Regions from separate parts of the Paenibacillus sp. NMA1017 genome, predicted to be linked through region 1. Evidence: riboswitches for the same ligand, from Rfam matches in the RefSeq annotation. Region 1 holds a riboswitch; the other holds the start of a gene.
What was found. A riboswitch is a leader RNA that binds a small molecule or an ion and turns the genes downstream of it on or off. The one in region 1 is predicted to bind S-adenosylmethionine.
Positions count from the first base shown of each region.

Region 1 (4,639 bases):
TCCTGCAACGCATCTTTCACAAGGTTGAGGTCCGTCATGTCGACGAAAGTCGTTTCGATATTCATCCGTTTCAAAATGGAGGTCAGCAGTCGATATGTTCCTCCATATACGTCCTCGGAAACAATGACATGATCTCCAGCAGACAAGAGCATAAATGTAGTAGAGATGGCCGCCATACCTGATGCAAAGGCAAAACCGCTGGCTCCTCCTTCTAATAAGGCGATGTAATCCTCCAAAGCTTGTCGTGTCGGATTACCTGAACGACTATAGTCATGCTGTGGAGGATTAAAAATATCATGATGGTGAAAGGTAGAAGCCTGATAGATCGGGACGCTCGATGCTCCCGTAACGCTGTCAATTTCAGAACCAAAATGCAGCAACTTGGTAGCGAACTTCCGCTCTTTGTTCAGATCCTGCCCGATCCTCCTCGCATCCTCTATCATTGCAGCTCTCCCCCTTCTACTTCTTGACGTGCTGCTTCCAACGCCGAACGCAAATCTTCAATTAAGTCGTCTGTATGCTCAATGCCTACGGAGAAACGCAACAGCCTGTCATCTACCCCGACTGCATCCCGAATTTCTGCTGGTATGTCCGCATGTGTCTGCACAGCGGGATAGGTCATTAACGATTCCACACCGCCGAGACTTTCCGCAAACGCAATGAGCTTGATGTGACGAAGCAAAGGTTCCACATAACGAGCATCCTTTACTTTAAAGGAGAAGATACCCGTATTTCCGCTGGATTGTTTATTTTGAATCTCACGACCTGGATGGCCTTCGAGAGCTGGATAAAATACTTCCGCCACCGCCGGATGCGTCAGTAAATAGTTAGACAGCACTGTTGCATTATGCTCATGTCGATCCATACGCAGCGCTAACGTCTTCATGCCCTTCATCAACTGGTAGCAGTCGCTTGGGGAAAGCACGGCCCCTATGGAATTGTGCAGGAATGCAATTTCAGCTGATAGCTCTTTGCCTTTGGTTACGATCAACCCTGCCAGCACATCGTTGTGTCCGCCCAAATATTTGGTTGCGCTATGTACCACAATATCCGCGCCCAGTTCCAATGGCCGCTGGAAATATGGCGTTAGCAGCGTATTATCTACAATAGTAAGCAACTGATGTTGTGATGCCCATTTAGCCACCGCTCGAATATCAGTAATCATCATTAACGGATTTGTAGGCGTTTCTATGAATACAGCTTTTGTATTCGGTCGACATGACTGTTCGAGCGCTTCAAGATCGTTCGTATCCACATAACTGGCTGTTACACCAAATTTAGATAAAATACGCTCCAGCAAACGATACGTCCCGCCATACAGATCCAGCGATACTATGAGGTGATCTCCCTGTCCAAACAATGCAAATACCGTTTGCAGCGCGGCCATACCTGAGCTGCATGCAAAGCCTGCATCACCCGATTCAAGTGCAGCAGAAGCCTCTTCCAGTACCTTTCGCGTGGGATTGATCGTCCGAATGTAATCAAATCCTGTGCTTTGACCCAGACGGGGATGGCGGAACGCCGTAGATTGGTAAATCGGGTAATTAACAGCCCCGGTTACTGGCTCCTCTACTGAACCGATTTGTGCCAATCTGCTTTCGATTTTCCACTGTTTCTCACTCATATGAATCCTCCTGTTAACTTCCATAGTGGGTGCTATAACATATCCTGCAAAAATGGATGTCAAAGACTATAACGCTGCGCTACTGCAAGGTGGTACTGTGCAAAGGTAAACTACAAGCCCCTTTTTAGATCTGGGGCCCGATATCGTAAGGTGTTTCTTGGTATACATAATAGTTCAGCCAATTCGAGAATAATAAATTGGCGTGCGCCCGCCAAATTGAGGGGGGGGTGCGCTCAGGATCATCATTTGGGAAATAATTTTTAGGGACTTCAATATCCATTCCTTTGGCCACATCGCGGTCGTATTCCCATTTCAGTGAAAGCGGGTCATATTCAGAATGCCCAGTTACGAAAATTTGTTTACCGTCAAGCGTGGCTACAAGGTACACTCCAGCTTCCTCGGATTCGGATAAAACTTCTAATTCGGCAATATGATCAATATCTTCCCGCCGAACCTCCGTATGTCTGGAGTGAGGAGCATAAAACAGTTCATCAAAGCCGCGTAGCAATTTTACTTTAGGTTTAATCACGGTGTGTGGAAATACGCCAAAGCATTTGTAGTCGAGCCCGTATTTCGGGACATTGAAATGATGGTATAAGCCTGCCTGTGAGGCCCAGCAGATATGCATGGTCGAAGTTACATTCGTTTTCGTCCATTCAAAGATTTGCCGGATCTCCTCCCAGTAGTTCACATCCTCAAACTCAAGCTGTTCTACCGGGGCTCCTGTAATGACCATGCCGTCAAAACGACTGTTCTTGATCTCGTCAAACGTTTTATAGAACATGTTCAAATATTCTTGCGATGTATTTTTGGATACATGAGACTTCATATGAACCAGCGTGACGTCCACTTGCAGCGGCGTATTGCCGACCAAGCGCAACAGTTGGGTTTCGGTCGTTTCCTTTGTAGGCATCAAATTCAAAATGGCGATACGCAACGGACGAATGTCCTGATGATAAGCCAGGCTTTCATCCATTACGAAAATATTTTCGCCCTCCAGCACTTCCTTGGCAGGTAGCGTGTCTGGGATTTTAATCGGCATGTAAACTCACTCCTTGTTCGGTAAGTTTTGCGAAAATCGTCTTGTTGAGATGCCGGGCATATAATAAAAAGACCTTTCTCTGGTTAGAGAAAGGTCATATTTGTATCCATATGCGCCTCTCTCATCTGTCAGGGCAACGCTCTTTGTACAAAGCGCGCGTCCTGCAAGAATTAGCACCGTGCGATTAAAATCGCCGGTTGCCGGGTATCATCGGGCTAGTCCCTCCACCTGCTCTTGATAAGATTTCGCTATATTCATTTTGGGTCACAAAGTTCTTGTTGTTCACTTTAATGCATCGGCTGGGCTTCGTCAAGATGGGACTTGTAAATTTGTAACCTGCATTCACATTTTGTCTACCTTTTCCATAGGTTAAATCATATCCCTCCTATCGCTGAAGCTCTTACCACTACTGTTGATTTTGCCCATGATTTTGCGCTTGAAAGGCCGTAGGCCGAGCGTTATACTATACAAGTGCTATTAGGTAAAAATATGGAGCAGTAGTGCAGATTTGAGTGTTTCCTGCGATACTGTGGCAATCTAAAAAAGAACATTTGAGAGGTGAATCCGGAATGGAAGGCGACCCGAGTCCGAATAGGCGGCGATCCCTGAATAACAGCATAGGAATGACTTCAGCTTGCCGAAAGACGGGACGCCTGGCTCTGCATGCTCCAAAAGCCTCCGGCTTTTAATGAGAATGCACGCTTACCCGCACCGGCTAACTGGCTACTGAGTTCATTCCTTATGCTTAAGGTAAACGTATTTCCGTTACGACGGAGCATAAGGAGTGACATATATGAAAATCCGTTTGGTCAACAACGGGGTTTTTACCCCTGTCGAAGAAATTGAAATGGCGCTTACTGCACCGGCAGAAGGTTTTTATTGGATTGATGCCGATGTCGATGATCTGGCAGTGCTCCAGCCTTTATTTTCCATGCATGATCTTGCAGTAGAAGACTGTTTGAGTGAAGAAGAACAGCGTCCGAAGATTGAAATTTATGAAAGTCATTATTTTATCGTTGTAAATAGCATTCGTTTTGATGATGAAGAAATATTTTTGCGAGCTTTGAACATTTTTCTCGGCCGCCATTTTATCATTACGGTGACCAAGCAGAAAATCAATGAGCTTCGTACCCTCAAGCCTATGCTGTGGGAGCAAGAAGTCAGTCAGCCTGACCGTTTTATGTATCTGTTGGTCGACTTGATTGTTGACAACTATTTTCTGGTTGGTGACCGGATTGAAGTTCGCATTGAAAAGCTGGAAGAAGATATTCTAATGCATACGAAAAAGTCGCATTTGAACGAAATCATCGGCTTACGCAGTGAGATTCTGTGGCTGAAAAAAGTGTTAGGTCCACAAAAGGAAGTCATCAATACCCTGAACAAACGGGATTTGCGGCTCATCGACGATCAATTGCAAAAATATTTCAGCGATATTTATGAAAATGCTGTGAAAATTTCGGAGACTTTTGAAACTTACCGCGACTTGATGGGTAACCTTCGAGAAGCTTATCAATCCAGTATCGCCAACCGTGCCAATGAAATTATGCGTGTGTTTACGGCAATTACGACTGTATTTATGCCATTGACGGTCATTACCGGAATATATGGGATGAACTTCGATAATATGCCTGAGCTTCATACACGTTATGGCTATTTTGTCGTCATTGGTATCATGGTAGCATTAGGTGTCAGTATGTTCTGTATTTTCCGCAAGAAAGACTGGGTTTAAAAAGAAAAGGGAAAAAAGTCCCCGAGTTGGATTCTTATTTTCGATTTTCAAGCTTGGTCATAAAAAGCAGCAGCCGTGTCCTGTGAGGAACTGGCTGCTGCTTTTTAGTATGTTGGACCCTGAATATACTTTAATACCTAGCTTTATCCAACCAGTTCTATATTATCCAACATGTCGGTCGGGTACCTGCTGATGACGAAACCGTATACGGATCAGACGTAGACGCTCATAAATCTGATCCAGT
Region 1 covers NZ_JBZXYR010000001.1:785,702-790,340, forward strand. Annotated here, with positions in the region: gene AC5ELV_RS03725 (aminotransferase class I/II-fold pyridoxal phosphate-dependent enzyme) at 1-443, opposite strand, end outside; gene AC5ELV_RS03730 (PLP-dependent transferase) at 440-1,624, opposite strand; gene metA (homoserine O-acetyltransferase MetA) at 1,749-2,666, opposite strand; SAM riboswitch class I at 2,785-2,910, opposite strand; gene corA (magnesium/cobalt transporter CorA) at 3,460-4,395, shown strand; gene AC5ELV_RS03745 (HRDC domain-containing protein) at 4,558-4,639, opposite strand, start outside.

Region 2 (4,639 bases), on a different contig from region 1:
CAGCTCCTTGAATTTCAGGTTTTTCTTATTTTCAGTAATATCTTTTACGGTAGCCTCAATGTTGCTTGCGTCTTTCAGCTTGATCAGACCCTGTTTCTCCAACAACAACAAAGCACGGCCTCCGTTTGTTGCATCGTTCGGAATGGCTACAGTTGCGCCATCTGGGAGTTCATCAAGCTTTTTATATTTTTGGGAGTAGATACCGAATGGCTCCAAATGAACTGCGCCCACAGAAACCAGGTTCATTTTGCGCTCTTTGTTCATCACATCCAAGTAAGGTACATGTTGATAGAAGTTGGCATCCAGTTGCTTGTCAAACAATTGAACGTTCGGCTGTACATAGTCGTTAAACTGAACGACTTGGAGACGAACCCCTTCTTTTTCCAACTGAGGCTTGATTGCTTCCAAAATTTCCGCATGCGGCACAGGAGAAGCTCCAACTTTCAGCTCCACTTCACGTGGTGATCCGCCTGTATTTTCGGCCGCATTGTTTGTATCTGATGTTGTGCTCTTAGTACCACAAGCAGCCAGCACCGCAATTAATGTCAAGCTTAATACAGCCAATACCCATTTCTTCATGTTATTACCCCTCCAATAATTTGTAATATTCAGGAGCTGACGTCCTGATCAATAAGGATATCTATATGTTTTCCCTATTTTCGAGTATAATGCCGCACGAGGCGATCTCCCGCCATTTGCAGCAATTGCACCAATACGACCATCAGCACGACCGCAACGATCATTACAGCCGTTTCATAACGATAATAGCCGTAGTTGATAGCCAGTGTACCCAGTCCACCGCCCCCGATCATCCCGGACATTGCCGTGTAGGATACGAGTGTAACGACAGTAATGGTTAATGCAGCGAGCAGACCCGGAAGTGCCTCACGTAACAGCACACGCCGGATAATTTGTCCTGTCGAGGCCCCCATCGCTTGTGCGGCTTCAATGACACCCTTATCCACTTCACGCAGTGACGTTTCGACAAGACGTGCGAAGAATGGGGCAGCCCCGATAACCAATGGCGGAATGGTTCCCAGCACCCCGGTCGAGGTACCTACCAGCGATCGTGTAAAAGGAATAAGTGCAACGATCAAAATGATAAAAGGTACGGAACGTAAAATGTTAACAATAAATGATAATACAATGTATATCGCCTTCATCAGAGTCAACGAGGAGCGACTCGCCAAAAACAATAATATACCGAGCGGCAAACCAATGATGAGGGTGAACAATGCGGATGCCCCAAGCATCTGAAGGGTTTCCAGCGTAGAATTCCCTAGCTCTTCCCAACTCACTTGTGAAAAATCAAGTTCGCTCATTGTCCGATCACCTCCACATCAAGTCCTTGCCCAGACACTTCGCGCAACGTATGCTCTATATCCTCATGATTTCCTTCAAAACGAACGATCAGCTGTCCATACGGTACATTTTTAATCGTAGATATGGTTCCCTGCAAGATCGCAAAATCAACACCAGTGCTTCGAGCCGTACGCGACAGAATCGCATCATATGTTTTGCTGCCCAAGAAGGAGATACGCACCACCTGCGCTGACTCGCCGCCACCTGCTGCCGCAATCGCTGCTTGCAACTCCTCGGGATGTTCTGACTCCCGCTGGATAAAGTCCTTGGTTACCTGGTGCTGCGGCTTCAAAAATACTTCCGCCACCGGACCTTGCTCCACGATGTCGCCCTGATGAATGACGCCAACTTTATCACAAATGCTTTGAATGACGTGCATTTCATGTGTAATCAGCACGATGGTTAAATTAAAGCGCTGATTAATATCCAGCAGCAATTTCAGGATAGACCCCGTCGTCTGTGGATCAAGCGCAGAAGTCGCTTCGTCACACAGCAATACATGAGGATCACTAGCCAGCGCCCGTGCAATGCCTACCCGCTGTTTCTGCCCACCTGAGAGCTGTGACGGATATTTTCCACTGTGTTCTTCCAGACCCACCAGTTCCAGCAGTTCACGGACCTTCTTGTCCAACTTCTGCTTGGGCGTGTTTACCAGCCGCAATGGAAATGCAATATTGTCATACACCGTCGCCGAAGATAACAAATTAAAATGCTGAAAAATCATTCCGATTTTTCGACGTTGCTTCTGTAACTGGGATTGACTCACAGTGGTGAGGTTTACCCCGTCTACCCATACTTCACCTGAAGTAGGGCGCTCCAATAAATTAATACAGCGGATCAACGTACTTTTTCCCGCCCCGGAGTGACCAATCACCCCGAATATTTCTCCACGCTTTATAGAAAGGTTTAACCCAGACAGCGCATTAACGCGTCGGTTGCCTTTGCCATAATGCTTGGTTAACTGCTTAAGCTCTATCAACGTGCTGCGACCCCCTTCACTTCTTTCCTTACCCTTTTTAACCAGTTGTCATCTCTCAGGATTGTATAAAATCGCTATTTTTTTATACAAAAAAGAGCCCCTTTCACAGAATGAAAAGGGCCCCACATTGCGAACCTTTTCTCATCTGCCAAAATCGCTATAACTCTAGCGGTTTTGTAGGAATTAGCACCATCATGTTCCCTCCCAGTGTATTACACCGGGAAAGAACGGGTTGCCGGGCTTCATCGGGCCAGTCCCTCCACCTCTCTGGATAAGAAAAATATGTTAAACTCCAGCTTTAGCTGTCCGTTAAGTTTATATAAAAAACATAATTCAAGCATTTTTCTGAAACTAGGTTTCAGTATAGATAGTTTACATTGCTTTGTCAAAGGATATTTTCTATCATATTTTTGGGCGTACTGCCCGGTTCTCCCATTGTTTCGCAGTATAAGTAAAGGCGTTTGACAGCGACCGACACACCATTTCCAAGCCCTGCTGCAAATCTTCCAAATGGTGATCGAGGTCCTCCAGTTGGATTTTTCCATACAAAGCTCGGTGTCGTTGCCAGAGATCATCCTGCATTTCCGTATTCATATAGTGTATTTCCGTATTCCGACGCTTACGCAGCCGATTGATGGCATCGCTGTAAGTGTCCTTGATATCAATTAAATTATCGGTCAATACAGGATGCATTTTGAGATACTTGAGCTGCCGCAACACGGTAAAATACGAATAATGCGCCTTATACTGCCCTGTTTTTAAATCATACAGATCATTCAGCCAGTTACCCAGCTTATCCAAAATAGAGAAAACCCGAACAAACCCATCTTTATAAAAGAAAACATACAATGCATAGTCGGATTTTTCATCCTCACTCATATCTTCAGCATATCCGGCTTTCACTTTCATACGGAAAAAGGCGGCAGCATGATGGCTCTGCTCCAGTTCATCCAGAGATGACATTAGACCACGTGTTAAAATATCCGCCTTCCGAAAATCGTGGGTCGGATCTCCATCAGCCTGAATTTGCCGCTCCAGCAGGTTTAACATATCTGACATGCTATTCATGGCATCCAGCAGGATGCCCTTGTTCACACGTGGCGGCTCACCCAGTAGCTTGCGTATCATGCTTCCGCCTCCTTATACATGTAAAATCCGGCTGTAGGCTTCATTAGGGTTTCATTAGGGCGTCAAGCGAAATAACTCGTCCATCGTTGATCTACAAGCTTAACAATATCCTCACGCGGTAACACCTCATCCGGATACCCCGGCTTCATACGCGCATCCACTACAATCGGCAGCTTATAGTTCAGATGATGCAAACGCACTTCGCTGTCGGCGTACATATCTGTAGCCGGGTTAAAGCGTGTGAATACCGTCCACAGGAACGAGGCTTGGGAGCGAACAACTTCTTTGGCATCATCCACGATAAAGACAAGCGGCCACTCTTGCTCACCCGCAGCTAATCGCTCCAATACACGTGCCGCCAGCTCAGGCTCTTGCTCAAAAGACGCACCCGATACGACGAGGCAACCTCCGCAATAGGGCTCAATTTCACGAATGCCCGGCAGATCGCCCCCTTCATAAACGCGAGGCAATTCACGTACAGGCTCACCTATTCCCATCAGGATCGCCTTGCTGCCATGATTCAGCTTGCGGCCTGTGTAATCGAGTGTATCGTGTGACGTGTGATTGAAAATAAATAGATCCCTTGCTGGATTAAATCGCTCCAGAATGGTTTCCAGCAGCAGGTTAAAGTCAGATAAATCAATGACTCGATCCGTCAGCATCAGGAACTTGGTCAACGATAATTGACCTTGACCTAAAATAGTAAAACCGGACACAAGTGCTTCACGGGAGTAGCTTTCACGTACGACTGCCGCTGCTAGCGCATGTACGCCCGTTTCCGCATATGCCCACAGGGACTTAACGGAAGGCATTACAAGCGGATAGGCAGGCGACAGCAGACGTTGCAAAAACTCACCGAGATAGTAGTCTTCCTGTCGAGGCTTACCTACAATGGTTGCCGGATAAATGGCATCCTTGCGGTGATGCATATGTTTGACATGAAATACAGGGAAATCATGCTGTAATGAATAATAGCCAAAATGATCGCCAAACGGACCTTCTGGACGCCGTTCATGAGGTGGAACGTAACCGCTGATTGCAAATTCTGCTTCTGCTGGAATTCGGTGGCCTCCAAGCGGGTCTTCTGTCATAGGCAGCTTGCCTCCCATAATAAGCGAAGCCAGCAACAGCTCGGGCAAGTTTTCAGGTGCTGGAGCAATGGCAGACGCA
Region 2 covers NZ_JBZXYR010000005.1:70,468-75,106, reverse strand. Annotated here, with positions in the region: gene AC5ELV_RS14575 (MetQ/NlpA family ABC transporter substrate-binding protein) at 1-579, opposite strand, end outside; gene AC5ELV_RS14570 (methionine ABC transporter permease) at 654-1,322, opposite strand; gene AC5ELV_RS14565 (methionine ABC transporter ATP-binding protein) at 1,319-2,341, opposite strand; SAM riboswitch class I at 2,480-2,619, opposite strand; gene AC5ELV_RS14560 (Cthe_2314 family HEPN domain-containing protein) at 2,744-3,469, opposite strand; gene AC5ELV_RS14555 (UbiD family decarboxylase) at 3,532-4,639, opposite strand, start outside.
Region 2: it holds a riboswitch for S-adenosylmethionine, as region 1 does, so the genes downstream of both, AC5ELV_RS14565 (methionine ABC transporter ATP-binding protein) here and metA (homoserine O-acetyltransferase MetA) in region 1, are expected to answer to the same signal.